Regions from separate parts of the Bordetella sputigena genome, predicted to be linked through region 2. Evidence: riboswitches for the same ligand, from Rfam matches in the RefSeq annotation. Region 2 holds a riboswitch; the other holds the start of a gene.
The links. A riboswitch is a leader RNA that binds a small molecule or an ion and turns the genes downstream of it on or off. The one in region 2 is predicted to bind glycine.
Positions count from the first base shown of each region.

Region 1: it holds a riboswitch for glycine, as region 2 does, so the genes downstream of both, ACNA0R_RS05945 (D-amino acid dehydrogenase) here and gcvT (glycine cleavage system aminomethyltransferase GcvT) in region 2, are expected to answer to the same signal.

Region 1 is NZ_CBCSCA010000003.1:1,076-16,550, reverse strand. Features, by position in the region: gene pstC (phosphate ABC transporter permease subunit PstC) at 1-425, shown strand, start outside; gene pstA (phosphate ABC transporter permease PstA) at 442-1,299, shown strand; gene pstB (phosphate ABC transporter ATP-binding protein PstB) at 1,353-2,129, shown strand; partial or broken gene narZ (nitrate reductase subunit alpha) at 2,177-2,610, opposite strand; gene ACNA0R_RS06000 (helix-turn-helix domain-containing protein) at 2,851-3,819, shown strand; gene ACNA0R_RS05995 (class II aldolase/adducin family protein) at 3,924-4,649, opposite strand; tRNA gene ACNA0R_RS05990 (tRNA-Pro) at 4,812-4,888, shown strand; gene ACNA0R_RS05985 (D-2-hydroxyacid dehydrogenase) at 4,999-5,976, opposite strand; gene ACNA0R_RS05980 (amino acid ABC transporter ATP-binding protein) at 5,990-6,730, opposite strand; gene ACNA0R_RS05975 (amino acid ABC transporter permease) at 6,852-7,538, opposite strand; gene ACNA0R_RS05970 (transporter substrate-binding domain-containing protein) at 7,563-8,408, opposite strand; gene ACNA0R_RS05965 (mandelate racemase/muconate lactonizing enzyme family protein) at 8,485-9,642, opposite strand; gene ACNA0R_RS05960 (trans-sulfuration enzyme family protein) at 9,866-11,044, opposite strand; gene ACNA0R_RS05955 (LysR substrate-binding domain-containing protein) at 11,281-12,240, shown strand; gene ACNA0R_RS05950 (GntR family transcriptional regulator) at 12,373-13,062, shown strand; glycine riboswitch at 13,253-13,347, shown strand; gene ACNA0R_RS05945 (D-amino acid dehydrogenase) at 13,502-14,767, shown strand; gene ACNA0R_RS05940 (LysR substrate-binding domain-containing protein) at 14,996-15,475, shown strand, end outside.
Region 2 is NZ_CBCSCA010000009.1:21,531-37,005, forward strand. Features, by position in the region: gene ACNA0R_RS17640 (Orn/Lys/Arg family decarboxylase) at 1-443, shown strand, start outside; gene ACNA0R_RS17645 (BaiN/RdsA family NAD(P)/FAD-dependent oxidoreductase) at 453-1,649, shown strand; gene ACNA0R_RS17650 (ZIP family metal transporter) at 1,941-2,831, shown strand; glycine riboswitch at 2,855-2,953, shown strand; glycine riboswitch at 2,988-3,107, shown strand; gene gcvT (glycine cleavage system aminomethyltransferase GcvT) at 3,218-4,321, shown strand; gene gcvH (glycine cleavage system protein GcvH) at 4,421-4,789, shown strand; gene gcvP (aminomethyl-transferring glycine dehydrogenase) at 4,810-7,683, shown strand; gene ACNA0R_RS17670 (CoA-acylating methylmalonate-semialdehyde dehydrogenase) at 7,816-9,309, opposite strand; gene aptA (omega-aminotransferase AptA) at 9,312-10,637, opposite strand; gene ACNA0R_RS17680 (aminotransferase-like domain-containing protein) at 10,832-12,283, shown strand; gene ACNA0R_RS17685 (dihydrofolate reductase) at 12,376-12,912, opposite strand; gene ACNA0R_RS17690 (thymidylate synthase) at 12,930-13,724, opposite strand; gene ACNA0R_RS17695 (OsmC family protein) at 13,741-14,202, opposite strand; gene coq7 (2-polyprenyl-3-methyl-6-methoxy-1,4-benzoquinone monooxygenase) at 14,305-14,982, shown strand.

The sequences.
Region 1 (15,475 bases), on a different contig from region 2:
CCATCATGATCATTCCCTTCATCACGGCCGTAATGCGCGACGTATTCGAGCTGGTGCCGCCGATGCTGAAGGAATCCGCCTACGGCCTGGGCAGCACCACCTGGGAAGTCATGTGGAGGGTCGTCCTGCCCTTCACCAAGTCGGGCGTCATCGGCGGCATCATGCTGGGGCTGGGCCGGGCGCTGGGGGAAACCATGGCGGTGACCTTCGTCATCGGCAACTCGTTCTCGCTCAGCGGTTCGCTGTTCTCGCCGGGCAACTCCATCGCATCCGCGCTGGCCAACGAGTTCAATGAGGCGGGCGGCATGCAGAAATCCGCCCTGCTGGAATTGGGCCTGGTGCTGTTCATCATCACCACCATCGTCCTCGCGCTGTCGAAGCTGCTACTGGTTCGGCTGTCGCTGCAGGAAGGCAAGAAAAACTGAGGCGCCGGAAATCGTCATGGCCGTATCCGTCATCAATATGCAGAACGCCATCTACCGGCGCCGCAGTGTCGTCAACAAGGTCATGCTGACCTTGTCGATGGCGGCGCTGGTGTTCGGGCTGTTCTGGCTGTTCTGGATCATCGTCACCCTGCTGCTGAAAGGCGGCGCCGCGATCTCGTTCACGCTGTTCACCGAAATCACGCCGCCCCCGGGGCAGGCCGGCGGGCTGATCAATGCGATCACCGGCAGCCTGCTGATGGTCGGGGTGGGCACGCTGATCGGCACGCCGGTGGGCATCCTGGCCGGCACCTACCTGGCCGAGTACGGCCGCAGCGGCTGGCTGGCGCCCGCCACGCGCTTCCTGAACGACGTGCTGCTATCCGCGCCGTCCATCATCATCGGCTTGTTCATCTACGCCGTGTATGTCGCCCAGGTAGGCCATTATTCGGGCTGGGCGGGATCGCTGGCGCTGGCCATCCTGGTGGTGCCCGTCGTGGTCCGCACCACGGACAACATGCTGCTGCTGGTGCCCAACGGCTTGCGCGAAGCCACTGCCGCGCTGGGCTGCCCCAAGTGGCGCATGATCACCATGGTCTGCTACCGCGCCGCCCGCTCGGGCATCATGACCGGCGTACTGCTGGCCATCGCCCGCATCTCCGGCGAAACCGCGCCGCTGCTGTTCACCGCGCTGTCCAACCAGTTCCTGTCCCTGAACATGAACGCGCCCATGGCCAACCTGCCGGTAGTGATCTACCAGTTCGCGGCCAGCCCCTTCAAGGAGTGGAACAACCTGGCCTGGGCCGGCGCCGGCCTGATAACGCTGGTCGTCCTGGCGATCAATATCGTCGCCCGCAACATGTTCCGCAAGTCCTGACCCGACCGACCTGATCCGCCGCTCGCGCCACAGGCGCGGCCTTGGGAAACGATATGGAAAACACCGCACAATCCACCGCCTCGAAGCTCGAGGTCAAGAACCTGAACTTCTACTACGGCAAGTTCCACGCGATCCGCAACGTGAACATGTCCATCCGGGAAAAGAAGGTCACCGCCTTCATCGGTCCGTCGGGCTGCGGCAAGTCGACACTGCTGCGTACGTTCAACCGCATGTTCGAGCTGTATCCCGGCCAGCGCGCGGAAGGCGAGATCCTGCTGGATGGCGAGAACCTGCTGACCACCAAAACGGATATCTCGCTGATCCGAGCCAAGGTCGGCATGGTGTTCCAGAAGCCGACGCCGTTTCCCATGAGCATCTACGACAACATCGCCTTCGGCGTGCGGCTGTTCGAGCGCCTGAGCAAGGGCGAGATGGACGAGCGCGTGGAATGGGCGCTGACCAAGGCCGCGCTCTGGAACGAGGTCAAGGACAAGATCCATCAAAGCGGCAATAGCCTGTCGGGCGGTCAGCAGCAGCGCCTGTGCATCGCGCGCGGCGTCGCCATCAAGCCTGAAGTGCTGCTGCTCGACGAACCGTGCTCGGCGCTGGATCCGATCTCCACCGCCAAGATCGAGGAACTGATCGCCGAACTCAAGAACGAGTACACGGTGGTCATCGTGACGCACAACATGCAGCAGGCGGCGCGCTGCTCGGATTACACTGCCTACATGTACCTGGGTGAACTGATGGAGTTCGGCGATACCGACCAGATCTTCGTCAAGCCGCGCCGCAAGGAAACGGAAGACTACATCACGGGCCGCTTCGGCTAGGCCGGGCGCTCGCCGGTGATCGGCGTGCACCGGACTTCCGCCAGGTAAAGCACCATGGACTTGCTCTGGGTTTTTTCGGCGTTGTCGGCGAACTGGCGCGCCACCGCGATGACGTCGGCGCGCTTGACGCCGGTGATGGTTTCCTGCCGGGCGGGCGTGTAGGGCACGTCTTCGTAGCTGCCGGCGACATTGGGGCCGCCCAGGCCTTGATCCAGGCCGTAATTGGCGATGAACAGGTCGTACACGGTGGCGACCAGCATGTCTTCTGGTCCCAGCGAACGCCCACGGAACCCACGGGCACCGCCGGCGCGCCCGTGGCGTCGTCGATGACCACGGTTTTCCACTCGGCATTGCTGGACTGGCCCAGCGCATCCGGGAAATCGGATGTGCGCACCAGCCCGTCCGGCACGAGTCCGCCTTCATGCGGTACCAGGCGCACCAGACAGGGCATATCGGTGTACCGCCGGCAGTAATCGATGAAGTTGGTAACCGCGACGAGCCGACTCGTCCTCGACGATGGACTGCCAGGTTTCCACCGGCCCCATGGCGCGGCGCCGTTTTGATTTTTGCCAGGCGCCTGCGCCCCTGTGCCACCCTGGGCTACCGTCCCAAATTTGGTTTGCCGCTATACAATCCGCACACATTGCGCGGCGGCGGATTTGCCCGGCGCGGGCAGCCCACGGAAATCGCGCGTGGTTGACAGGGGACAGGAGTTTCAGGAATGCGCTGGCGCTACGAAGACATAGGAAAACGGGTCAAGGCCTTTCGCATGGCGTCGGGGCTGAGCGCCGACGAAGTGGCGCAGAAGATCGGTATTTCGCGTACGGCGCTTTACCGTGTCGAAAAGGGCGAGATCGCCAAGGTGGACACGCTGGAGCGCCTGTCCGACCTGCTGGATGTTTCCATGCCGACGCTGCTGGGGGTGGGAATCGAATACATGGCCTCGGCCGTGAGCTACTTCGAGCGTACCCGGCAGTTGGAGGAAAGCGCGGACCAGATCATCGTGCTGGCGGGTCCGGTGTCATTCCTGCTGGCCTCCGACGAGTTCGACGGCAATCTGGAGCAGGTGCTGCGCGAGAGCGTTCCGGAAGACGCGCCGCGCCGCAAGCGCACGCTGGCCGATATCGACCTGATCATGGAAATCCTGCGCGAGCGCAAGCGCACCTATATGCGCCGGCGTCCCAGCATCGTCAACCTGATTTCCGCGGAACAGATCACGCGTTTCCTGAACGGCGGGCTGCTGGGCCGCAATGATCTGCCCGAGAAAACCTTGCGCGACCGCCATGCGGCCACCCGCGCGGAGATCGAACATCTGGCCGGTTTGATCGAGGCCGACAACCTGGGCGTGCAGATCGGCATCGTGACGGACACCTTGCCGATGAACGGCTTCCAGATATTCCGCCAGGCGGAGCGCAGTACGCTTACCATCAGCCCCTTCCGCCTGGGCGCGCAGCCGAATATCCGGGTGGGCGTGGCCATGCTGACCTCCGCGCCGGAAGCGCTGAAGCTGCACGACCAGATCGTCAAGGATGCCTGGAAGACCGCGTTGAAGGGACCGGCCGCCGTGGATTATCTGCGCGCCTTGCTGGATGCGGATCCGGCCGCGCAGGGTGGGGCGGCGAAGGATGGAGGTGCTGGCGCGGCGCCGAAAGCCGCGCGCCGCGGCAAGTCCGCCGCCACGTCGGAATAATCCGGCCTCGCGCATTTCCGGCGGCGCGTGGAGATCGAGCGCCGCCGTGTTCCCTATCCCCAGGCGTTATGCGCCGACGAGCTCCAGGTCCGGCGACTCGACCGTCATGCGTCGGGCAGTGCCAGCGCCGGTGACATCACCGCCGTCCAGTGCGACCAGCAGCGCTTGATGGGATCGGGCCGCAGCGTGCCGGCCAGATTCTGCTCCTGCTCGCTGAGTACCTGCACCGGCCCCAATGCCGCCGCGCGTATCTGGCTGGCCGCGTCGGCGCAGCCATGTACCGTGCGGAAGACGCATTCATGCAGATCGCGTCCCGCGACTGTCGCGCCATGGCGGCGCATCAATACGGTCCACCATGGGCCTAGCGCGCGTGCCAGCGAATCGCCTTCGACCTGTGTGACGACCAGCAGGCGCGTATCGCCGAACTCGTCGCGGCTATCCCAGTAGGGCACCTGGGCGCCCATGGCGGCGCCCGTCTGGCAGCTGGGCTTTAGCGGCGCGCCCGTTTGCGCGAAGGGCATGATGGCCGGCGAATGATGATGGCAGATCGCGCCGACATCGGGGCGGGCGCGGAAGATCGCGCTGTGGATGATGCGCTCCGAGAACAGCCCCGCCGACGTCGGCTCGACCGGCTCCGCGTTCATGTCGTATTCGATGATGTCGTCGGGCGTGACCCGGCTGGGCGCGCCAGCGACGGGCAGCAGGAAGCGGTCGGGACGGTCGGGATGGCGCACGCTGACATGGCCGAATGCGTCCATGGCGCCTTGGTCCACCAGCAGGCGATGCGCCAATGCCAGGTCGCGTTTCAGGGATTTCAGATCGGTAGTCATGTCGGGTCGCTCCTGCCGGGAAAATACCACATTTGGTACTTGTTCCGTATTTAGAACTAACCCTGGCGCGGTGGATGGGCCCGGCTTTGGCAAGGTGCCGGCGCCGAAATGGTGCGGATATCTCGGGTACAATGCAGGCCCGTTCGAAACCCGGACGGCCGTCGGGGCGTAGCGCAGCCTGGTAGCGCATCTGCTTTGGGAGCAGAGGGTCGCGAGTTCGAATCCCGCCGCCCCGACCAATTAAATCAAGGGTTAGCTTACTTCTGGCCGCCGTTCCGCTACGAATGGTGGCGGTGTTGACGACATCTACGAAGTCACACGCCAGCTACTGAAGTGGCCGAATAGCGCATCAATATTGATGGAGCGGCGAGACGACGTTTATATTCGGTCGCCGACCCTCCAGCAGCTGCGCCAGATTCTCGTTTAGCGATTGCAGCGTCTTCTCGATATATCCGAGCGGCTCATCGCAGGAGACGTGTGGCGTGATCACCAGATTGGGACAGTTCCACAACGGGCTGGAGGCTGGAAGTGGCTCTTCATCAAAGACATCCAGCACCGCGCCGCTTAAATGATTCTCTCGCAACGCGTTGATGAGCGCTGTCGTGTCAAGGACTGCACCTCTTGCCATATTGATTAGCCCGCCGCCACGTGGAATGGACTTGATGACTTCATCACTTATCAAGCCCCGTGTGGCGTCGGTAAGGGGGCAGGTGAGCACAACGTAGTTGGCGTCCGAGACAGCATCCTTTAGATTGCTGGTCGGGACGACCCTCGCCGCATGGGAAGCAGGTTTCCCGGAGCGAGTCACCGCCGTCACATCCATCCCCAGCGTTTGCGCGGCGCGGGCAACCGCGGTACCGAGATTGCCAAGCCCAACGATGGTGACTCGTTGGCCCATAGTCATGGGCGTAAGTACGGGCGCCCAGCGGTGATGCCGTTGCGCGTCAGCCAAGAGCGGAAATTTCGACGACAGCATTAGCAGCGTCATCAAGGCATATTGCTCAGCCTTGCCGGCATGCACTCCGCGGCTGTTGGTGAAGACGGCGCCATCAGGCAGCCAGTCGAGCGGCAGGTATTTCTCGACACCGGCGCTGGTGACGTGTAGAAGCTTCAACTTCCGTGCGTGGCGCTGTATCAAGGCCGGATCGAATCCTGAACCCACGCACACGTCGGCGACGCCCAAGGCGGCGAGATCCACGTTCGACTTGTCGTGGAACGTAGCGTGGACCTTCTCCGCAGGCAAATGAACGGTGGAACGCCACCGTTCTGGCGTGATCTGGTACGCCTCTCCCCGCTCTTTCTGATTTTGAACGTAGACGCGCAGCATGCTCAGGCCGGCCTCAGTGACGGACACCGACGTGCCCCAGGAAGTTGATCAGTCGTTGCGTCTTGGGGCCTCCGAAGAGTGCCTCCGGGGTACCTTCCTCCACGATCTCGCCCTGATCCATGAAGATGACACGGTCGGCAACGCTGCGAGCAAAACCCATTTCGTGGGTGACACACATCATCGTCATGCCGGTTTTGGCGAGCTCAGTCATAGTGTCCAGAACCTCTTGCACCATTTCGGGGTCTAGGGCCGAAGTCGGTTCGTCGAAGAGCAGAATCTCCGGCTGCATGCAGAGTGCGCGCGCGATGGCCACACGCTGCTGCTGGCCGCCCGAGAGTTGCGCGGGGTACTTCAATGCTTGGTTGCCGATGTGCACGCGATCTAAGTAGGATTTCGCGCGCGCCTCGGCTTCCTTGCGCGAGAGACCCAGGCTATGCATCGGCGCTAGCATGCAGTTCTCTTGGATCGTCAAATGCGGAAAGAGGTTGAACTGCTGGAACACCATGCCAATGCGAGAGCGGATCCTGGAAACGCTGGTGTCGTTCAGTTCTTCGTCGCCGATCTCAATCTTTCCCTTCTCATGTCTTTCCAGTCGGTTGATGCAGCGGATCAGCGTGGACTTCCCCGAGCCGGATGGGCCGCAGATAACCACCCTCTCGCCTTTCGCAACCTGCAGATCGATGTCCTTGAGGACGTGGTGAGCGCCATACCATTTGTTCAGCTTTTGCGCCCGGATAAGGGTAGGATTAATCATTGCAAAAGATCCTGTGATAGGACGAGCGCACGCGCGCCGTTTTTGTTGCTGTGAATCGGATTCGATCGGTGCGAAGACGATGGGCCGAGCGGCCCGAAAGCCGCCCGACCGTACGGCGAGCTTAGGCGTAGAGTCCGCGACGGCCGCGGTTGAAATGCCGTTCGACCTGCCGTTGGATTTGCGTGTAGACGAAAGCGATCGCGACGTACCAAAGCGCAATGACGCAGAGGACTTCGAAATACTTGAAATTCTGGCTATAGATGTTCACGGCCGTGCCGAAAACCTCAGGAATGGCGATCGTGAACAGCAACGTGGTGTTCTTGATCATATTGATCACTTCGTTGCCCGTAGGCGGGATGGCAACGCGCACGGCCTGCGGCAGGATGACCTTGCGCATCATCGTCCAGTACTTGAGGTTCAAAGCCTGGGACGCCTCACGCTGTCCGCGGTCGACCGATTGGATGCCGGATCGGACGATTTCGGTCATGTAAGCCCCTTCATTGACACCCAGCGCTAGGATGCCGGCAGTAATGGCGGGCAAGTTGATGGCGCCACCGGTCAGTGCCGCCAATCCGTTGTACCAGAACACGATCTGGACAAGCACAGGAATGCCACGGTAGAACGTTACGTAGGCCCGAATGAACGGATGTATCTTAGGCAGCGGCGAGGTCAGGATGATCCCTCCTGCAGTTCCAATCAAAATACCCAGAATCATGGAAACGACGGTGATCCACACCACCATCCAGACCGCGCCGAAGAACCGCGTCGAGAAAAGCAGCCCAAAAAAGTACGCCAAATCGAAATGCATGTATCGCTCCGCCGTGCGCTCTTCTTAGTCGTTGACTTTTCGCAAATCGCCTTCTTGTAGACTCCACTTGGCAAGCATCGCGTCGTACGCGCCGCTTTGCACGACGCGCTTGAATGCTGCCTCCACTGCGGCGACGTTGGCGGTTTCACCCTTGCGGAATACGATGCCGATGCGGTTGCGCTGCGTGTTCGGCCCCTTCCCGCTCAGGATGGGGCTGGCGATGGCGAAGTCCTTCGGGCGCTGGGCAACGGCGTAGGTCGCAACGGCCCAGTCCACAAAGGCCGCATTCGCAGATCCTCGCGCCACTTCGTTCATGGCTTCCGCTTGGCCACCGAACGGCCGAAGCGTCATCGGCTTGTTCGCGGGACACGAGTCCTTCACGCGCTCGAGTGCCGCCATTTGCGTCGAACCGCCCATGATGGCCGTGGTGTACCCGCAGGTGTCCGATTCGGTGTTGAAGTACAGCTTGGAGTTCGCCTGAGTGATGAGTCGCACACCGCCAACGAAAACGGTGACGAAATCGAACGACTGCTTGCGCACGTCAGTGATCCCGACCTGCGAGTGAATCACATCAATCTTCTTCGCGATCAGCGCGGGGAACAGGCCAGCGAACGCCATGTTCACGAACTTGGGCTTCAGGCACATGGCCTGTGCGATGGCGGTCATCAGCTCCGGGTCGAGACCCGCGGCCGCGTCGTCCTTCATGAAGGCCGTCGGCGGCGCGGCGAGCGAGATGCCGACCGTCAGCGTGCCGGGTTCGATAAGGTTGGGCGGGGCCGGAAGACAGTTGGAGCCCTGAGCGAACGCGCCTTGCGCGGCGAGAAGGAGCAAAGCGCCGATCGCGCTCAGAACACGAAAATGCCATTTCATGGAACACCTCTTGTGAGTTTGGAACAGGGGATGTAGGTGCGCCTGCGTGCGCTCGCATCCGCACCCGGTAGGCACTTCAACGCACGGTTTTCCAGAGGTGGTCCTTTAGCCGCGTCTTGTCGAGCGTGACGCCAAGGCCGACCTCATCGGAAACTTCCAGGTAGCCGTCTTTCATGCGGGGTTCGAACGGCCTGGTCAGCACCTCGACGTAGCCGGGATGATCCGAGAAGTACGGGTACAACTCAACGTTCAGCAGATTCGAAAGGCAGCCTGCCAGCGCGACGTTTGCCGCAGTCGACAGCGTGCTTGCGCAGTTGTGAGGCGCGATGCGCATATTGGCCGCCTCAGCCATCGCGGCAATCTTCTTGGTTTCGAAGAGGCCACCGGTGTTGCCGATGTCCGGTTGTACGATGTCCACGGCCTGTTCTGCGATCAGGCGATGGAAGCCGCGCGAGGTGTAGACGCGTTCGCCAGCCGCCACCGGAATGTTGACGCGGTCTGAGACTTTCTTCAGCGCCTCTTCATGGAAGGGATCGACGGGCTCTTCAATCCAGGTGATGTCGAACTCTTCGTACCGGCGTGCGAGACGGATTATTTCATCCGTGGTCAGCCCACCGCTCAGGTCGAGCATGATCTCGACGTCGGGTCCGACCGCATTGCGAAGCTCTTTGACGCGGTCATAGGCGAGCTGCATGAACTCCTTGTCCAGTGCGCGGCGCGTCACGTGGCGCAGGGTTCCGCCGGGCAACTGCGTGGCCAAGGGGTAGCACTTCAATGCGCGAAAGCCGTCTTTCAAGGGGCGTTCGCTTGCGCGCGCCCAGTCCAGTGCGTTGTAGCAGTGATAGTTCCAACCGTTCGCGTAGACCGGGACACGGTTGTTGATCTTGCCGCCGAGGAATTCGTACAGAGGCAGGCCGTGAGCCTTGCCCTTGATGTCCCACAGAGCTTGTTCGATCGCACTGACGCCCGCGAATGAGATGGCGCCGCCACCTTTCGTCCAGAAGGACTGGTCGTAGAGAACGTGCCAGATCTCTTCGATGCGGGCGGGGTCTTTCCCAAGGACGTCGCGCGTGACCATTTCGTCCAGCATCGCCGCGGCGGCTGAGGCGCCTAGCCCGTAGGCAATGGCCGCTTCCCCGATGCCCGAAATTCCTGCGTCCGTTTCAAGCTCCAGGATCACGGGAGTGATCGGGCCGCCCTTGACCAGGTAGATGTTCGCGCTCGTGATTTTCATAACACCCCAAAGCAACAGTTGTAGAAGACAATTGATGATTGCTGACAATCGGCAGCTATCTTGCAGCTTGGGGCGTCTCTTATGAATAGGGGTTTACACCTGCAAAACGAGTCATCCGCGGCTATCAGGTGCTAAGTGCACCTAACTGGCGCGCGAAGTCGGTCCAGTGCACCAAATTGGGATTGCACGTGACGGAGCAGGCAATGCCCCCTCCCGATCTGATCTACGCCCGCTGCCGCGCGCTCAGGGCCGCAAAGCCATCCTCCAGGTCACGCTGCAGAAAGTCGAACGGTTCCAGTCCGATGTGAAGACGCAGCAACCAGTTCCCACGCTCCTCTTCGTCGAGCCAGGGAAATGTGTTGGCTCGAATCGGCGCGACGAGGCTGTGCGTTCCTCCCCAGCTGGCGCCGATTTTGAACATCTTGAAGCCTTCGACCATCTCGATCACGCTGCTATCCGCTGTCTTCTTCAGAATCACGCTCAGCAGGCCGTTTCCGCCGCTGAAGTACTGAGAGAACCGATTGTGCTGGCTGTCTTCCGGGTGAGAAGGGCAGATTACTCGTGCGACCGTCGGTTGCTTCTTCAGCCAGTCGGCAACAGTCAGGGCACGTTTGGCGTGCTCCGCGACGCGGACGTCGAATGTTTGGAGGCCTCGCAGCACCAAGGATGCATCGTCCGAGGAAACGCCTTCCCCGAGCATGAACGAGGCCGTCTTGAGGCGCTCATACAGTTCGCGATCATTGACTGTGACAGACCCCATGCAGACGTCGGAATGGCCACTCGCGTACTTGGACAGCGCGTTGCAGACGATGTCGATTCCATGCTTGAAAGGCTTGGTCAGGCCCAGTCCCCAAGCATTGTCGATGGAGACCAGGGCTCCGTGCTCGTGAGCCTCGTGTGCAATCTTCTCCATGTCTTGGATCTCCATGGTGTACGAGCCTGGAGATTCCAGAATCACCAGTCGCGTCGAGGGCGTCAACCACGGCTGAATGGTCGTGGCATCTGCTGGAATGATCGTGTGCTGGATGCCAAGCCGCGACAGGAAAGTGTTGCAGAACTCGCGTGTGGTGCCGTATGCGTTCTGGGCGACCAGGATGTGATCGCCGCCCTTGAGTAGCGCCAACATGGGGAGGTTGACGGCCGACAGGCCGGAAGGCGTGGAAAGGCAGTACTTGCCGCCTTCGAGCTTCGCGATCTCCTCTTCCATGTACCTGACGGTGGGAGTGCCGTACAGGCCATAGCTGAAGCCATCGAACAGCCTGCTACGGCGGTTGGTGAAATCTTCGACCGTGTTGAACTTGATGGTCGATGCCCGATGAATCGGCACAGCGAAGCCCATGAACTCGGGCATGCTCTTGAGGCGGTCATGCATGTCGGCGGGATAGAGCGCGGCTTTTTCCAAGGGTGATCCTTCCAAATCGGTCGAGTAAAAGGTACTGCCCGAGGGGGAGCTCCCCTTGGCCTGCACCTGCCTCCGTTCCAACTCTTCGAGCACAGGCTGACGCAGTGTCGAACGGAGGCGTCGCAAAGTAATAAAGGCGGTTGGTGCGCGTGTTACATGCACCATAAAGATCAATTTTGTCAGCCGCGTTGTCGCGGAGTTGAACGTTCAGTTATCACATGGCATCGTTTGGTTATATGCTTGCCGACATCGCACAATCTGGGTGCTCCATGCGCGTCACTGAAATTGAAACCTTCAGGGCCATCCTTCAAGCAGGATCGGCGAGGAAGGCCGCAAGCCTGCTCGGCTTGTCGCAGGCCGGGGTGAGCAAGGCGATCCGGCGCCTTGAGGCCGAGGCGGGATTTCCACTGTTCCTGCGGCTCCGCGGACGGTTGCAGCCGACGCCGGAAGCCATGGCGCTTGCTCCCGATGTGGATCGGATGTACGTCGGGCTCAGTGCCATCGCTCATCGCATTAAGGCGCTCAGGGAGTTCGGTGTCGGCGCTCTACAGATCGCCAGTAATCCCGCCTTTGGCTCGGGACTTATTCCGCGCGCGTTGGCGCGCATGGCGCGGTCGAAAAACGAAGACCAGCGGCCGAACGTCTCTCTGCAGATCCTGAGCTCTCGGGATGTGCGGGAGCGTGTGGCTGCGGGCGAGTTCGACGTAGGCTTTTTTGCAGACGAGGTCGTTACTGACGGGCTGGAATGCACCGTCTTCGCCGAGCAGCCCGGTGTGGTCGTGATGCCGCAAAATCATGCGCTGGCACGTCACACGCTCATCCAGCCGCACCATCTGGCCGAAGTCCCCTTCTTGGCCATGAATCCGGAAGACTCGTCGCGCCGGCGGCTGGAGGAAAAGCTCAAGGAGCACGGCGTCCAGTTGAACATTGCCGTCCATACCCCTTACGCACTCAACGTCTGCGAACTGGCTCTGGCAGGGCTGGGTGTCGGTATCGTGAACCCGATCACCGCGCTTGATTACAGCACCAGAGGCCTGACGTTTCGCAAGCTATCGTTCGATGCAACGGTCATCTGCATCCAAGCGGTTCCCGCCGGACGACTGCTCTCGGGCACCGCCAAAGAATTCCTAGTGGCCCTTCGCACACAGTTGGCGGAAGAGGAGCAGCTCCTGCAGACGAAGCTCAAGGAGAAGTAGGGCGGCATGTGCGCCGCTCGTGCCTGATCGTCGATTCCCCATTTGGCCCGCGGGCACCCGGGCACGTTTTTCTTTGCTGATTGCTGACAATCTCGTACAATCTCGAACTCTACGGCTTCGAGTGGTACCCGTATGGCACTGACCGCGGTCAAAAAGCAATCTGCAGAACAGTTGGCGACGGAAGCTTTGCGGAAGCAAATCGTGTCCGGAGAAATCTTGCCGGGTACTCGAATCACCGAGGTCAGCCTTTCTGATCAGCTCAGTCTTTCGCGCGGGACGATCCGGATTGCGCTGTACCAGCTCGCGCAAGAGGGGCTGGTCAAGCAGACCCCGTTCACTGGTTGGGCTACCGCGTCCATAGAGACGGAAGATCTGTGGGAGCTGTACACGCTTCGAGCGGGGCTGGAGGGAACGGCGGCGCGCATTTTGTGTGAGCGCATGGACCATGAGCGTGAGCGGGTATTGACCTCGGCATTCACGAACCTCTTGACCGCATGCTCGGGAGGGAAATACCACATCATCGCGGATAAGGACTTCCTCCTGCACCGAACCATTGTGGACTTGGCCGGAAACAAGCGTCTTGCCGAGCACTATCGCTTGGTCGAGCAGCAGATCCGCATCTTTGTCGCGTCTACCTACAACTTCGTTGCCAAGCCGCAGGACGTTGTGAACCACCACCAACCATTCATTGACGCATTGGTGGCGCGAGATGCCAATCTTATTGAAAAGCTCTTGCGTGAGCATGCGATTGGGGAAGGGAGCAAGCTCTATCAGCATCTCTCGTCCGTAAGAGATGGGACGGACACACAGGCGCAGCGCTGACGATCCTAAGCCGCGCAGTCTTCAATTAGCAGTACAACGACGGGTCTTGCTCGCGGAATTGATGGGTGCCGGGATGCCGCATTCCACTACGCGAGGTCGTGTTCGAGATGCCCCGGATCTAGTGGGCCATTATGCTGGTTGGCGCAAGTTAGCCTTGCTTGCGCAACGCGTGCTGATCACATATCATCGTCCGGTCTGTTCGGGAGAGCCCTTTGTCGCAAGACATAAGGCGCCGAAGGAGCAACCGCCCCGGAAACTCTCAGGCAAAAGGACCGATCAGGCAATAGCACTCTGAAGAGCAGATGGTGTCGTCTACCATCACACCGCAGGAGCAAGCGTCCGTCTCGACGATGTGACGTGAATCTCTCAGGTTCCAAACAGAGGGGGCATGCAGCGCGCTGGCGCATGCATACCTCTCATTGACGTTTGGGCCTGGATCATGAAATCAATCGCAATCATTGGCGGTGGAATCACGGGAGTGACCACCGCGTACGCGCTCGCAAAGCGTGGCTTCGTTGTCTCCTTGTTCGAGAAGCATCGGTATGCAGCGATGGAGACCTCGTTCGCGAATGGAGGGCAGCTGTCTGCTTCCAACGCGGAGGTGTGGACGCACCCCTCAACCTTGCTCAAGGGGGTGAAATGGATGCTCAAGCCCGATGCGCCGCTGCTTGTCAATCCCAAACCCAGCTGGCACAAGTTGTCGTGGTTCGCTGAGTTCGTGGCAAATATTCCGCGCTACGAAAGCAACACCACGAAGACTGCTCGACTCGCCATCGCAGCCCGCGAGCAGCTATTCAACTGGGCGAGCGCCGAGGGCATCTCCTTCGATTTGGTGAAACGAGGCATTCTGCACATCTACCGCGATCGAAAAGGCTTCGATCATGCCGGGCGCGTTTCTGCGCTGCTTGCCGCGGGAGGCCTCGAGCGGCGCGCCGTGACGCCGCAAGAGATTCACGCCCTCGAGCCGACACTGGCGGGTCAGTACTACGGCGGGTACTACACCGAAAGCGATTCCACGGGTGACATCCACAAGTTCACAATCGGGATGGCTGCGGCCATCGAGCGTTTGGGGGTATCCACTTGGTACGGGACGAGTGTCAAACACGTCATGAGCGATGGGAATGAAGCAACGATCGTGTTTGAGCAAAACGGGGAAGAAGTCAAGGCCCGCTTCGACGCTGTGGTGATCGCAGCGGGAATCGCGAGCCGTGCCCTGGCCGCCCAATTAGGCGACCGCGTGAATATCTACCCGGTAAAAGGCTATTCGATCACCGTGAACTTGACGGATGAAGCCAGCCAGGCAGCTGCGCCGACCATCAGCCTGCTCGATGACGAAACTAAAATTGTCACCAGCAGACTTGGGGTCGACCGCTTCCGCATTGCAGGGACTGCTGAGTTCAACGGCGATAACAGAGACATCCGCGCGGACAGAATACGCCCACTGACTGATTGGGTCGCTCGATGCTTTCCGGGGGTCAGCACGCGGCAAGTCGTGCCTTGGGCGGGCCTGCGCCCCATGATGCCCGACATGATGCCGCGTGTTGGAAGAGGCAAGAAGCCCAACGTCTTCTACAACACCGGGCACGGCCACCTCGGTTGGACACTCTCCGCTGCGACGGCGGACCAAGTGGCACAGATTATTGGTAGCGCGGCCGCCCAGTTAAGCAGCGGCATTGCCAGCGTTTCTCCGCGCGCCACGGCCTGACCTTGTGATGCCGGGATGACCACCGAGGAGGGGCGGGCGGCAGGTCGGCTGGAGCGACCGAAGACCCGACCCCGGAGAATCCGCAAAGAGTCTGCGCCGGTGACTAGCACTGCGCGCACCAGCGGTTCCCTCGGTGGGGTTGCGGCGTTCAACAGCGTTACGTCTTGCCTCGGCTTTTTCGCTGACGCGATGCAACGAATTCATAGCCCATATTCTTGAATATTCACCATGCGTGTCAATGAAATCGAGATGTTCAGGGCTATTCTTCAATCGGGCTCGTCCAGAAAAGCCGCCAACCTGCTTGGCATCTCGCAACCGGCGGTCAGCAAATCGATCAAACGTCTCGAGGCTGAAGCGGGTTTCCCGCTTTTTCTCCGTCTTCGCGGCCGATTACAGCCTACGCCTGAGGCCCTGGCCTTGCTGCCCGATATCGACCGGATGTTCGTAGGCCTTAGCGCGATCGCTCATCGCATGAGGACGTTGAGGGAGTTTGGCGTCAGGACGTTGCAGATCGCATGCAATCCCGCGTTCGGCGCAGGCCTGATTCCACGGGCGCTCGCCAGGATGAGAGAGGGTAGGCAACCGATGGAGTGGCCAAGCGTTTCGCTGCAAATCCTGAGCTCCTGTCAGGTTCGGGAGCGCGTTGCTGCAGGCGAGTTCGACATCGGATTTTTCGCGGACGAAATTACGACGGAAGGCATCGAGACC
Region 2 (15,475 bases):
TCCTGCCCGAATTCTGCCGCGACCATCGGCAGTACGAGCGCATCGGCCTGCGCGATCTGTGCCAGCAGATCCACGAGGCTTATCGCGAAAGCGACGTGGCGCGCCTGACGACCGAGATGTACCTGAGCGATATGGTGCCGGCGCTCAAGCCTTCCGACGCCTTCGCGCGCATGGCGCACCGCCAGGTGGAACGCGTGGCGATCGAAGAGCTCGAGGGACGGGTTACCGGCGTGCTGCTGACGCCTTACCCCCCCGGCATCCCGCTGCTGATTCCGGGCGAACGCTTCAACCGCACCATCGTGCAATACCTGCAGTTCGCGCGCAAATTCAACGAACGCTTTCCCGGCTTTGAAACCGACATCCACGGCCTGGCGGAGGACGTCGATGCCGACGGCCAGGTGCGTTACTACGTCGACTGCCTGAAGGAAGACCAGGACCAGTAAGGCGCGCGCATGTTCGACGTCGCCATCATCGGCGCCGGCGCGGCGGGCATGATGTGCGCCGCCGTCGCCGGCCAGCGCGGCCTGCGGGTCGTGCTGATCGACCACGCCGACCGGCTGGCGGAGAAAATCCGCATATCCGGCGGCGGCTGCTGCAATTTCACCAATACGGGCACGGGGCCGGCGAATTTCCTGTCGGAGAACCCGCATTTCTGCCGCTCCGCGCTGGCCGGCTATGGTCCGCGCGATTTCCTGGACCTGTTGCGCCGCCATCGGGTGGCCTGGCACGAGAAGCACCGCGGGCAGTTGTTCTGCGACGATTCCAGCGAGTCCATCATCGACGTCCTGCGCGCGGAGTGCGACGCCGGCCAGGTGCAGTGGCGCATGCCCTGCACGGTGGCGGAAATCGCCCGCGTCGCCGATGCGGGCTTTGAACTGCGCACCACCGGCCATGGCGTGCTGCGCGCCGCCAAACTGGTGCTGGCCACCGGCGGCATGGCGATACCGCAATTGGGCGCCACCGATTACGCCTTGAAAGTGGCCCGGCAGTTCGGCCTGAAAGTGGTGGAGCCACGGCCGGCCCTGGTGCCGCTGACCTTCGATGCCGCCCAGTGGGCGCCCTTCGCCTCTTTGTCGGGCGTGGCGTTGGAGGCCGGCGTGCGCAGCGGGCAGGGCGAATTCCTGGAAGACATCCTGTTCACTCACCGGGGCCTGTCGGGGCCCGGCATCCTGCAGATCTCCAGTTACTGGAATCCCGGAGCACCCATTACGCTGGACCTGGCCAGCGGGCGCGATCTGGCGCGCGAGCTGATCGAGGCCAAATCCGGCGGGCGCCAGCAGTTGGGGACGGCGCTCGCGGCGCTCTGGCCGCGCCGACTGGCCGAACAGTGGCTGCATGGCGTCGTGGACGGGCGCGGCCAGCCGCTGGCGGGCGCGCGCCTGGCCGATATTCCGGACAGGATCCTGCGCGAACTGGCGCGGAATATCCACGGCTGGACCCTGACCCCCGGCGGCACCGCCGGCTACAAGAAGGCGGAAGTCATGCGCGGCGGCGTCGACACCCGCGGCCTGGACCAGAAGAGCATGCAGGCGCGCGGCGTGCCCGGCCTGCACTTCATCGGGGAGGCCGTCGACGTGACGGGCTGGCTGGGCGGCTACAACTTCCAGTGGGCCTGGGCCTCCGGCGTCGCTTGCGGCCGGGCGCTCTGACCGGGGCTGGACGTCCAGGCCTGGCGTGCCGAGGCCCGCGCCGCGCGACTCGCGCTGTCCGAATCCCTTCCGCATGAGCGGATTCTTCTGGATCCGGCCAATCTGGTGCCGTTTCGTACCGCTCGCCCTTGTTCCCTCGGCACGCGTAGTGGAAACTGAACGCCAGCTGTCCGGCGCGGCGCGTTTTTTGCTCTCTGGGCGACCACGCGGGTCGCCACCCAGACCACCACGCGTGCCATGCGAGCAAAGAAGATGCGCACGCCACGCGCATCACGGGAAAAGGGACGCAACATGAACACGCACATACGTTCGCTGGCCGGCGCCGGCGCCGGCAAGGCCTTGATGGTCGTCGTGCCGCTGCTGGCCGCGATCGGTGCCTGGGCGATATGGCTGTCCCTGGAAGACAGCCATCCGCAGATCGCCAACGCCTGGCTGGGCGGGCTGATCGCGGCGGGGGCGACGGCGGCCGGTACCTTGCCGGTCATGTTTTCCCAGCGCCTGTCCGAGCGGGTGCAGGACACCATGTTCGGTTTCGGCGCCGGCGTGATGCTGGCGGCCAGCGCGTTTTCGCTGGTGGCCCCGGGGATCCAGGCCGCGCGCGACCTCGGCGCCGGCCCATGGGGCGCCGGCATGACGGTGGGCGCGGCTATCCTGCTGGGCGGCGCGGCCTTGCTGTGGCTGGAGCGCTGCGTACCGCACGAGCATTTCATCAAGGGCCGGGAAGGACATGACGCCCGCATGCTCAAGCGCACCTGGCTGTTCATTTTCGCGGTCATGCTGCACAACCTGCCGGAGGGCCTGGCCATCGGCGTGGGCTTCGGCGGCACCGATCCCATGCGCGCCGGCGCGCTGGCCACCGGCATCGCGATCCAGGACGTGCCGGAAGGCCTGGTCGTCGCGGTCGCCCTGCTGGCGGCGGGCTATGGCCGGGCATTCGCCGTGACCCTGGGCATGGTGTCCGGGCTGATCGAGCCGATCGGCGCGCTGGCCGGCGCCGCGGTGATGGCCTGGTCAACGGTACTGTTGCCCTGGGGCCTGGGTTTCGCCGCCGGCGCCATGCTGTTCGTCATCAGCCACGAGATCATCCCGGAATCGCATCGCAAGGGGCACGAGGTCTATGCCACGGGCGGCCTGATGCTGGGCTTCGTGCTGATGATGCTGCTGGACACCGCCCTGGCCTGAGTTGTATTCTTCGCCACGCTGTCACGCATCGTGCGGGAGAGAGCGGCACGCCCCCCGGCGCGCCGCCGCCGAAGGCGCAATTCGCCCGGAATCGCTCAGGCAACCCATACCGCAGCATGCCTTGCCCGGACCGCGCCGCATTCGGCGCCCGGACGAACACAGCGCTCTGGAGAGAGCCGGCCGTCCGTTACACGCGATGCGCCCGGACGCCGAAGGTGCAAACCCGCCATCCACATGCGCGGGGCAACTCTCAGGCAAAAGGACAGAGGGGCGGAAACACGGCCGGTCTTGGGCGCTTTCCGCATCCAGGCCGGTATCCGCCGCCCTAACGGTACCCTGATGGCCCACTATCGGCCCCCTACCGCCGCTGTCCGGAGCTTTTTGCCATGTCGCACCCCCTGAAGAACACCCCCCTGGCGCAAGCCCATATCGATGCCGGCGCGCGCATGGTCGACTTCGGCGGCTGGAACATGCCGCTGGCGTATGGCTCGCAGCTGGAAGAGCACCACGCCGTCCGGCAGGATGCCGGCATGTTCGACGTGTCGCACATGCTCAACGTCGACGTCACGGGCGCCGACGCCATGGCCTTCCTGCGCCGCCTGATCGCCAATGACGTCTCCAAGCTGACGGCCACGCCCGGCAAGGCGCTGTACAGCTGCATGCTGAATCCCGAGGGCGGCGTGATCGACGACCTGATCGTCTATTTCTTCGCCGCCGACCGCTGGCGCGTGGTGGTCAACGCCGCCACCGCCGACAAGGACGTCGCCTGGATGCAGCGCATCGCCATTGCCGCCCGGCTATCCGTCTCCATCGCGCCGCGCCGGGATCTGTCCATGGTGGCCGTACAGGGGCCGAATGCGCGTGCCAAGGTCTGGGCCGCGCGTCCGGCCTGGAAGGCTGATACGGAAAGCCTGACGCCGTTCACCGCCGCGCGCTTCGAACCCGACACCCTGGTGGCGCGCACCGGCTACACCGGCGAGGACGGCTTCGAGATCGTGCTGCCCTCCACGGAAGTGGTCGCCTTGTGGAACGACCTGGCCGCGCAGGGCGTGCGTCCCTGCGGCCTGGGCGCGCGCGACACGCTGCGCCTGGAAGCCGGCATGAATCTGTACGGCCAGGACATGGACGAAGTCACCCAGCCCGCGCAGGCCGGGCTGACCTGGACCGTCTCATTGAAGGATCCGGCGCGCGCCTTCATCGGCCGCGCGGCCATCGAGGAGTTCGCCACGCCGGCCGCTTTCCTGGGCCTGAAGCTGAACGAACGCGGCGTGATGCGTGCCCATATGGCGGTGCGCACGTCGCATGGCGATGGCGAAATCACCAGCGGCACGATGTCGCCGACGCTGGGCGTGTCGATCGCCTTCGCGCGCATGCCGGTGGGCGTCAATCCCGGCGATACCGTCGAAGTGGACATCCGCGGCAAGTGGGTGCCGGCGACCGTGTGCAAATTGCCCTTCGTCCGCAACGGCAAAGCCATCGAACAACCGTAAACTGGCGATGCCCATGCCGGCGCGTACCGCATGGGCGGGGCGCGCATTACCTCTCTATTCATCCTTGCCACGATTTTTGAATTCTTAGGAGCTCCTTCCATGAGCCTGCCCACCGATCGCAAGTACACCGAATCGCATGAATGGGTGAAAGCCGAAGGCGACGTCTTCGTCGTCGGCATCACCGACCAGGCCCAGGAACAACTGGGTGATCTCGTTTTCGTCGGCGACGTCAAGGTTGGCGCCAAGCTGGCCGCCGGCGATACGGCCGGCGTGGTGGAGTCGGTCAAGGCCGCATCGGACATCTATGCGCCGGTGGCGGGCGAGGTCGTCGCCTTCAACGACGCGCTGGAAGCCGATCCCGCGCAGATCAACAGCGGCGCCTACACCGCCTGGATTTTCAAGATCAAGCCGGACAACTCCGCCGATCTGGACAAGCTGCTGGACGCCGCCGGCTACGAAGCCCTGTAAGGCCACTTTCAAGAGATACCATGTCGCGCCCCCTCGACACGCACACCGATTTCATTCCCCGCCATATTGGTCCTTCCGATGCCGACCAGGCCGCCATGCTGCGCGCGCTGGGCGCGGACAGCCTGGAAGACCTGATCAGCCAGGTCGTGCCGCCCGCCATACGCACCCAGGCGCCGCTGGCGCTGCCGCCGGCGCGCAGCGAGCCGGACGTGCTGGCCGAACTGCGCGACATCGCGCGCGGCAACCAGGTCTACCGCAGCTATATCGGCCAGGGCTATTACGGCACGCATACGCCCAACGTCATCCTGCGCAATATCCTGGAGAATCCCGCCTGGTACACGGCGTATACGCCTTACCAGCCGGAAATCTCGCAGGGCCGCCTGGAAGCGCTGCTGAACTACCAGACCATGGTGGCGGACCTGACCGGTCTGGACATTGCCAATGCGTCGCTGCTGGATGAAGGCACGGCCGCCGCGGAAGCCATGACGCTGGCCCGCCGCGGCGCGAAGTCGTCCAGCAATGTGTTCTTCGTTTCCAGCCACTGCCATCCGCAGACCATCGAGGTCGTGCGCACCCGCGCGGAAGGCCTGGATATCGAAATCGTCGTTGGCGATGAAACCGCCGGGCTGCCCGATTGCTTCGGCGTGCTGGTGCAATACCCGCGCAGCCTGGGCGGCGTGGACGACTATCGCGCCCTGGCCGAAACCGCCCACGCGCGCGGCGCCGTGGTGGCATGCGCCACCGACCTGCTGGCGCTGGCCCTGCTGGCCCCGCCGGGGGCCTGGGGCGCGGACATCGCCGTGGGTTCGGCGCAGCGCTTCGGCGTGCCCTTCGGTTTCGGCGGCCCGCACGCGGGCTTCATGGCCTGCAAGGACGCCTACAAGCGCAATATGCCGGGCCGCCTGGTCGGCGTGTCCAAGGATGCGCAGGGCAACAACGCGCTGCGCCTGGCGCTGCAGACGCGCGAACAGCACATCCGCCGCGAAAAGGCCACGTCCAACATCTGCACGGCGCAGGTGCTGCTGGCTGTGATGGCGGGCATGTACGCCGTCTGGCACGGCCCGGCCGGCATCCGCCGCATCGCCCAGCGCGTGCAGCGCGCCACCGCCATCCTGCGCGCGGCCTTGAGCGACCTGGGCGCCAAGGTCGTCAACGAGACTTTCTTCGATACGCTGCACGTGCGCACGGGTTCCGCCACCGCGGCGGTCCTGGCGGCCGCGGACGCGGTGCGCATCAATATGCGCGCGGTGGATGGCGAGCACGTCGCGGTATCGCTGGACGAGACCGTCACCGACGCCGATCTGACGCAGCTGGCGGGCGTGTTCGCCAGCGGGCTGGGCAAGACTGCTGCCGCGATCGATATCGACGCGCTGGACCCGCGCGCCGGCGCCGGCATCCCGGCCTCCCTGGCGCGCCAGGGCGAAATCCTGGCGCATCCGGTCTTTTCCAGCGTGCAGTCCGAAACCGATATGCTGCGCTACCTGCGCAAGCTGGCGGACAAGGATCTGGCGCTGGACCGTAGCATGATCCCGCTGGGCTCGTGCACCATGAAGCTGAACGCGACGGCCGAGATGATTCCCATCACCTGGCCGGAATTCGCGCACATCCATCCCTTCGCGCCCGCGGCGCAGACCGCCGGCTATCGCCAGCTGATCGACAAGCTGTCGGCCGCGCTGTGCGAGATCACCGGCTACGACGCCGTCAGCCTGCAGCCGAATTCGGGCGCCCAGGGCGAGTACGCCGGCCTGCTGGCGATCCGCGCCTACCATGAGGCGAATGGCCAGCATCAGCGCAACGTCTGCCTGATTCCGTCGTCGGCGCACGGCACCAATCCCGCGTCGGCGCAACTGGCCGGCATGCAGGTGGTCGTCGTGGCCTCCGACGCCAACGGCAACGTGGACGTCGCGGATCTGCGCGCCAAGGTGGCGCAGGTGGGCGATCGCCTGGCGGCGCTGATGATCACCTATCCGTCGACGCATGGCGTGTTCGAAGAGGCCGTCACGGAGATCTGCGACATCGTGCATCAGGCCGGCGGCCAGGTGTATATGGACGGCGCCAACATGAACGCCATGGTGGGGCTCGCCAAGCCCGGCAAGTTCGGTTCCGACGTGTCGCACCTGAACCTGCACAAGACCTTCTGCATTCCGCACGGCGGCGGCGGTCCGGGCGTGGGGCCGGTGGCGGTGCGCGGGCATCTGGCGCCCTATCTGCCCGGCGTGGTGGATGCGGCCGGCAAGCTGCCGGAAGGCGCCAAGGTCGGGCCGGTGTCGGCGGCGCCGTTCGGCTCGGCGGGCATCCTGCCGATTCCCTACATCTACATCGCGCTGATGGGGGCGGAGGGCTTGCTGCGGGCGACCGAAGTGGCCATCCTGAACGCCAACTACATCGCCCATCGCCTGCGCGAGCATTATCCCGTGCTGTATTGCGGCCGCAATGGCCGGGTCGCGCACGAGTGCATCCTGGATGTGCGGCCGCTGAAGGACAGCAGCGGCGTGTCGGCGGAAGACATCGCCAAGCGCCTCATCGACTACGGTTTCCATGCGCCCACCATGAGCTTCCCGGTCGCGGGCACGCTGATGGTGGAGCCCACGGAATCGGAAGGCCTGGCCGAACTGGATCGCTTCGTCGACGCCATGATCGCGATACGCCAGGAAATCGCGCTGATCGAGCGCGGCGAGCGGGATCGGGACGATAACGTGCTGAAGAACGCCCCGCATACCGCCGCCACCTTGATGGCCGACGAATGGCATCACGACTACACGCGGCGCGAGGCCGCCTATCCGCTGGAGTCGCTGAAGGACGGCAAGTACTGGCCGCCGGTGGCGCGCGTGGATAACGCCTATGGCGATCGCAACCTGGTGTGTTCGTGCCTGCCTGTCGAGGCGTATGCCTGAAGCGAAAAGGCCCGGCGCTCGCGCGCCGGGCCTTCTTATCGCCAGATAGTCCCCCATGTGCGGGTCCCGCGCCTTGCCGCCCGGGCCCGCTGCTGCCACCGCCACGCGCAGCGCGGCGGTGGGTAGCAATAACTACTTCGCCACCGGCATGGTGAATTCCGCGCCCTTGGCAATGCTGTCCGGCCAGCGCTGCATCACGCTCTTGTAGCGCGTATAGAAGCGCACGCCTTCCTCGCCATAGGCGTGGTGGTCGCCGAACAGCGACCGCTTCCAGCCGCCGAAGGAATGCCAGGCCATCGGCACCGGAATCGGCACATTGATGCCCACCATCCCTACCTGGATCTGCCGCGCGAAGGCCCGCGCCACGCCGCCATCGGACGTGAAGCAGGACACGCCGTTGGCGAACTCGTGCTCGTTGATCAGCTTCACCGCCGAGGCGAAGTCCGGCACGCGCACCACGCACAGCACCGGGCCGAAGATCTCCTCGCGGTAGATGTTCATCGTCGGCTTGACGTGATCGAACAGCGTGCCGCCCAGGAAGAAACCCTTCTCGCTGCCCGGCACGGAAATATCCCGCCCGTCCACCACCATTTGCGCGCCCGCGGCGATGCCGTCTTCGATATAGCCGCGCACCTTGTTGCGATGCTGCGCGGTGACCAGCGGGCCCATCTCGGCCTGCGGGTCCATGCCGTCCAGCACCTTCAATGCACGCACGCGCGGCGCCAGGCGTTCCACCAGCGTGTCGGCCACGCTGCCCACCGCCACGGCCACCGAGATGGCCATGCAGCGTTCGCCGGCGGAGCCGTAGGCCGCGCCCATCAGCGCATCCGTGACCTGCTCCAGGTCGGCGTCCGGCATCACCACCAGATGGTTCTTGGCCCCGCCCAGTGCCTGCACGCGCTTGCCGCGCGCCGTGCCGTGCGCGTAGATGTATTCGGCGATCGGCGTCGAACCGACGAAGGACAGCGCCTGCACGTCCGGATGGGCGATCAGCGCGTCCACGGCCTGCTTGTCGCCATGCACTACATTGAACACGCCGGGGGGCAGCCCCGCTTCGGTCAGCAGTTCGGCCAGCCGCACCGATGCCGATGGGTCGCGCTCCGACGGCTTCAGCACAAAGGTGTTGCCGCAGGCGATCGCCACGGGGAACATCCAGGCCGGCACCATCATCGGAAAGTTGAACGGCGTAATGCCGGCCACCACGCCCAGGGACTGGCGCATGCTCCAGTTATCGATGCCGCCGCCGATCTGTTCGGTGTACTGGCCCTTCAACAGGTGCGGAATGCCGCAGGCGAATTCGACCACCTCGATGCCGCGCGTGACTTCGCCCTTGGCGTCGGAGAACACCTTGCCGTGTTCGCGCGTGATCAGTTCGGCGAGCTCGTCCTGATGCTGGTCCAGCAGCGCCTTGAAGTTGAACAGGATGCGGGCGCGCTTCAGCGGCGCCGTTTCCGACCAGGCGGGAAACGCCTCGCGCGCCGCGGCTACCGCCAGGTTCACGTCTTCCACGCTGGCCAGCGGCACGCGGGCGGCGATTTCGCCACGCGCCGGATTGAAGACATCGCCGTTGCGGCCGCTGCGGCCGTCGAAGTGCTGGCCGTTGATGTAATGGGGAATGGTCGTCATGGTCAGGCGATTTCCTTCAGCACCGAGCCGATGGTCTGGAAAATCTGCTCGATCTGTTTCTCGTCGATGATCAGGGGCGGCGATACCGCCATGATGTCGCCGGTGTAGCGCACCAGCAGGCCGGTGTCGAAGCAGCGCTGGAAGGCCTCGGCCGCGCGGGCGCCCGGCGCGCCGGGCCGCGGCGCCAGTTCGATGCCGGCCACCAGGCCGATGTTGCGTACGTCGATGACGTGCTGCGTGCCTTTCAGGCCGTGCGCGGCCCGTTCGAACGCCGGTGCCATTTCGCGGGCGCGGGCGAACAGATTGTCGCGGCGGTAGATGTCCAGGGTCGCCAGTACGGCCGCGCAGGCCAGCGGGTGGGCCGAATAGGTATAGCCGTGGAAGAACTCGATGCCGGCCGGGCCGCTTTCCACGATAGCGTCATGCACGTCGCGCCGGACCGCCACCGCGCCGCACGGCACCGCGGCATTGCTGATGCCCTTGGCCATGGTGATCAGGTCGGGCGTGACGCCGAAGAATTCGCTGGCGGTGGCGGCGCCCACGCGGCCGTAGCCGGTGATGACTTCGTCGAAAATCAGCAGGATGCCGTGCTTGCTGGTGATCTCGCGCAGGCGTTCCAGGTAGCCCTTGGGCGGGACCAGCACGCCGGTGGAGCCCGCCATGGGTTCGACGATGACCGCGGCGACGGTCGACGGATCGTGCAGCGCAAGGATGCGTTCCAGTTCATCGGCCAGGTGGGCGCCCCAGTTGGGCTGGCCCTTGGAAAAGGCGTTCTGCTCCAGGTTGTGCGTGTGGGGCAGGTGATCGATGGCTGGCAGCAGGGCGCCCGAGAAAGTCTTGCGGTTGGGCGAGATGCCGCCCACCGAAATACCGCCGAAGCCCACGCCGTGGTAGCCGCGCTCGCGGCCGATCAGGCGGGTGCGCTGGCCTTCGCCACGCGCGCGATGATAGGCCAACGCGATTTTCAGCGCGGTGTCGACCGACTCGGAACCGGAGTTGGTAAAGAAGATGCGGTCCAGGCCCTGCGGCATCAGCCCGGCGACGGCGCTGGCCGCCTGGAATGCCAGGGGATGGCCCAATTGGAAGCCGGGCGCGTAGTCCAGGGTGCCCACCTGCCGTGCGACGGCCTCTGTGATTTCCTCGCGGCAGTGGCCGGCGTTCACGCACCACAGGCCGGACGTGCCGTCCAGGATCTGGCGGCCGTCCAGCGACGTGTAGTACATGCCTTTGGCGGAGGCCAGCATGCGCGGATTGGTTTTGAATTGCCGGTTGGCCGTAAACGGCATCCAAAGGTGGGACAGATCGGTAGACGTGTGCGGCGCGTTCATGATGGCTCCGGGATGGGAATAGGGCGACAGCCGGACCGGCGGTGCGGTGCTGTCCGCCGGACGGGAGTCCGGCAGCCCGACGTTGCGGGAATCAGCTGGCATTCTCGGCTTACCGCCGCGCCCTGCAAATACACAATCCGTGCAAAAATGATCGACCGTACAGGTGAATTCTGGACAACTGTACAGGTTCCTACATGGCCGATCTTCCCCTCGATTTCCGACCTCTGCGCGACCGTGCGCAGGCGCCCACGCTGGTGCAGCAACTGATCGATGCCGTCGTGCACGCCATCGAGGCGCGCGCGCTGGCGCCCGGCATGTCGCTGCCGTCGGTGCGCGAATTCGCGCGCGCCTACGATGTCAGCACCTTTACAGTTGCCAGCGCCTACGCCCGCCTGGTCGCGCAGGGCTGGCTGCAGGCGCGGCCCGGCTCGGGATACCGGGTGGCGGCGCGGGCGCCCGCGGCGGCGCCGGCGCCGGTGCCCGTACCCCGGCCGTGGCAGCCGCCGACGCCTGGCGCCGAATGGCTGCTGTCCGATGTATTCGCCGACCACTCCATTCCGGTCAAGTCGGGCTGCGGCTGGCTGCCGGGTGAATGGCTGAACGAAACCGGCCTGCATCTGGGACTGCGCCACGTCGCGCGCTTGCCGGGCGCGCGCATCGCCGGCTATGGGCATCCCTACGGCTACGTGCCGCTGCGCGAGGCCATCGCCACGCACGCCGCATCGTTGGGCATGCCCGTCGATACCGAGCAGGTGCTGTTAACCCAGGGTGTGACGCATGGGTTGGATATCGCCATACGCACACTGCTGCGCCCCGGCGACGCAGTGATTGTCGAACAGCCTTGCTACGCCAACCTGCTGGCGCTGCTGCGGCTGGCCGGGCTGCGTGCCGTGGCGGTGCCGCGCACGGTCGACGGCCTGGATATCGCCGAGCTGGAGCGCGCGGCGCAGGCGCACCGTCCGCGCGCGATGATCGTCAATACCGTGCTGCAGAACCCCACCGGCACCAGCCTGACCATGGCCAACGCCTACCAGGTGCTGCGCATCGCCGAACAGCATGACTGCTGGGTCATCGAGGACGACATCTCGCGCGAACTGGCGCCGGGCGTCGCGCCGGTGCTGGGCGCGCTGGACGGGCTGCGTCGCGTGATTTACCTGAGCGGCTATTCCAAGGTCATCAGTCCATCCGTGCGCGTGGGCTATGCCGTTGCCCATCCGGACGTCGTGCGGGACATGGCCCGCACCAAGATGGCGGTGGGGCTGACCTCCCCCGAAATCATGGAGCGGGTGGTGCACGAAGCCTTGCGCGATAGCCGCTATCGTGCGCATGTGGCGGGGCTGCGGGAGCGCTTGGCGCTGGCGCATGTGACGGTCGCCCGCTGCCTGGCCGAACACGGCATGCAGGTGCACGCCGAACCGCGCGCCGGGCTGTTCCTGTGGGCCCGCCTGCCGGTCGACGCCGGCGACTTCGGCGCCAACGCCCTGGCCGAACGGGCCTTGCGCGACGGCATCTGGCTGGCGCCGGGCTCCTACTTCGACGCCGAACAGCGCGACGTGCCCTGGATCAGGCTCAACGTGGCGTACTCGGACGACGCCAGGCTGTGGCGATTCATGCGCGACGAAGCGCTGCGCGCCCGCCGCGCTTGAGGATAATCACCGCTCGCCTTGCTTGATGTGCCACGGACGCGTTGTGGCTGGGCGTCGTAAGAGCCTTTCTTCGATAGGCGCGGGCGTGGCGCTCAGGCTCGCTCGTACACGACGAAGTCGTATTCGTAGCCGTTTTCGGCCGGCTGCGGCTGGCGCGATACCTCGCGCCAGCGGAATGCCGGCAGGTGCGGAAACCAGGCATCGCCGTCGATATCCGCCTTGATCTCGGTGGCGATGACGCGGTCCGCATGGTCGAGCACCGCGCCGAAGATCTGCGCGCCACCGATGATGAACACTTCGTCCGTATCGCCGCTCGCGCGCAGCGCGGCATCGATATCCGGCACGATGATCGCGCCGTCGGCGGAATAGCCCGGCGTGCGGCTGATGACGATATTGCTGCGGCCCGGCAGCGGCCGGCCCAGCGATTCCCAGGTCTTGCGGCCCATGACGATGGGGTGGCCCAGCGTCGTGCGCTTGAAATGCGCCAGGTCTCCCGGCAGCTTCCACGGCAAGCCGTTATCACGTCCGATCACCCGGTTGGCCGCGTACGCCACCACCAGGGTCAACCGCGGCCGCTCGTGCGCGGAACCGGAAACGCTTGCTGATTTCCCATGGGCGGATTCGCCCATGGGACGGCCCGGCGCGCTCATACCGCCACCGCCCCTTTGATATGCGGGTGGCTCTGGTAGCCGACCACTTCCAGGTCTTCGTATTCGTACTCGAAGATCGACGCCGGCTTGCGCTTGATATTCAACCTGGGATACGGATACGGCTGGCGCGACAGCTGCAGTTCGACCTGTTCGAAGTGATTGCTGTAGATATGGCAATCGCCGCCCGTCCAGATGAAGTCGCCGACATCCAGGTCGCACTGCTGGGCCACCAGATGCGTCAGCAAGGCATAGCTCGCGATGTTGAACGGCACACCCAGGAAAATATCGGCGCTGCGCTGGTAAAGCTGGCAGGACAACTTGCCGTCGGCCACGTAGAACTGGATCAGCGCGTGGCAGGGCGGCAGGGCCATGCGCGGAATGTCGGCGACATTCCAGGCCGAAACGATCAGCCGGCGCGAGTCCGGGTTGCGGCGGATCTGATCCAGCAATTGCGTAATCTGGTCGATGTGGCCGCCGTTGGGCGTGGGCCACGAACGCCATTGCACGCCGTAGACCGGTCCCAGGTTGCCATCCGCATCCGCCCACTCGTCCCAGATCGTGACGCCGCGCTCCTGCAGCCAGCGGACATTGCTGTCGCCGCGCAGGAACCACAGCAGCTCGATGAAGATGCTTTTGGTATGCAGCTTCTTGGTCGTTACCAGCGGAAAGCCCTGCGACAGGTCGAACCGCATCTGGTAGCCGAACACCGAGCGCGTACCGGTGCCGGTACGGTCGGTCTTGGTGACGCCGTGTTCGTAGACATGGCGCATGAAATCTTCGTATTGGCGCATGGCGTTCCGCTGCCGGTCAGTTCGGGTTCGTGCTTGCGCTCGCGGCTTCGGGCGCGCCGGCCTCCACCACGTCCACGGAAAACGTAAGTTCCGCCGTTTTCGCCAGCATCGCCGACGCCGAGCAGTATTTCTCGTGGGACAGCTGCACGGCCCGCTCCACCGCGGCGCGCGGCAGTTTGTGCCCCGTCACGGTGAAGGCGAAATGGATGCGGGTGAATACCTTGGGGTCGGTCTCGGCCCGGTCCGCTTCCAGCTTGACGCTGCATCCCGTCACGGCGTGGCGGCCGCGCTTGAGGATCAGCACCACGTCATAGGCCGTGCAGCCGCCGGTGCCGGCCAATACCATTTCCATGGGGCGCAATGCCAGGTCATGCCCGCCGCCGTCCACGGCGCCGTCCATGACCGCGACATGACCGCTACCCGAAGTGGCCACGAACATCATGCCAGACGGGCCGCCCCAATCGATCGTGCATTCCATGTCGAAATCCTGATTCGTCATCGCAAACGGGGATCATAGCCCGATCCGGGCGCGCTCTTTGCAGTCCTTACAATGGGAATGTCCGAGTCCAAGGAGTCTTTCATGTCGTATCCGCAGCAGCCTTCTTCCGCAATTCCGCCGCTGGCCCGCCGCAAGAGTCCGCTGGACGCCCTGCTGGGTGAGGCGGATCGCGCCCTGCGGGTGCTGGCTGGCGTCTCCAGCGCCGGACGACCGTATCCGGCCGGCCCGGAAACCTCCGAAACGCTCAGTCCGGCCGAACGCCGGCATGCGGCCGGGCTCATGCGGGTGAATCACGTCGGTGAAATCTGCGCCCAGGCCTTGTACCGGGGCCAGGCGCTGGGCTGCTCGGACGCGGCTACCCGCCAGATGTTCCACCAGGCCGCCACGGAAGAGGTCGACCATCTGGCCTGGTGCGAGCGGCGCCTGGGCGAGCTGCGCAGCCGCCCCAGTTTCCTGAACCCGTTCTGGTATGCCGGGTCGTTCGGCCTGGGCCTGCTGGCCAGCCGGGCCGGGGTGCGCCGCAATCTGGGTTTCATGGCGGAAACCGAACGCCAGGTGGAAGCCCACCTGGACAGCCATCTCAAAAGCCTCCCCGCGCAGGACCACCGTTCCCGCCAAGTGGTGGATCAGATGAAGCAGGATGAGATCAATCATCGCGTCAGCGCGGAACGGGCCGGCGCGGCGCCGCTGCCCTGGCCGGTGCGAGGCGCCATGCGGGCGCTTTCGCGGGTGATGACCGGCACCGCCTATTGGCTGTAGACGCGGCTCGCCGCCGGCGGGACCGGGCCGCGCGCTGTCCGCCGGCCCTGGCCTTTTCGGCCCGCTGCATACTGTTACAGGGTTAACCCCGTCCGACGTTCGCCCGACTCGGGCGGGGCGGCATGGCCGTTGCTACTCCCCGTCGGCGCGCCGTCGCCAGTGCGCCGGGCGGTCGGGCGAATTAATGCGATGCACAAAAGCAACAGTTTGCGGCCCGTTGAATTGCCCCAAAAAATCTTCTTGCATCGCACAAAAAGTTTGGCTATGATTTGTCCATCGGATGTCGAAACGCAGTCGGTGCGGTGAAAACCCCGACAGCAGACAGAGTACCTGGGAGGGTACTCCAGGGTTAACCCTCTGCGACATGCCACGGTTGTCTCCTCCACCCTCCTCCTTTGGTGGATTTAGCCCGAGATCGTCAGATCTCGGGCTTTTTTTTATCCAGATTTCGCCGCCGCGACCAAGATGGTCGCATCGACGCGCCGTATCGGCC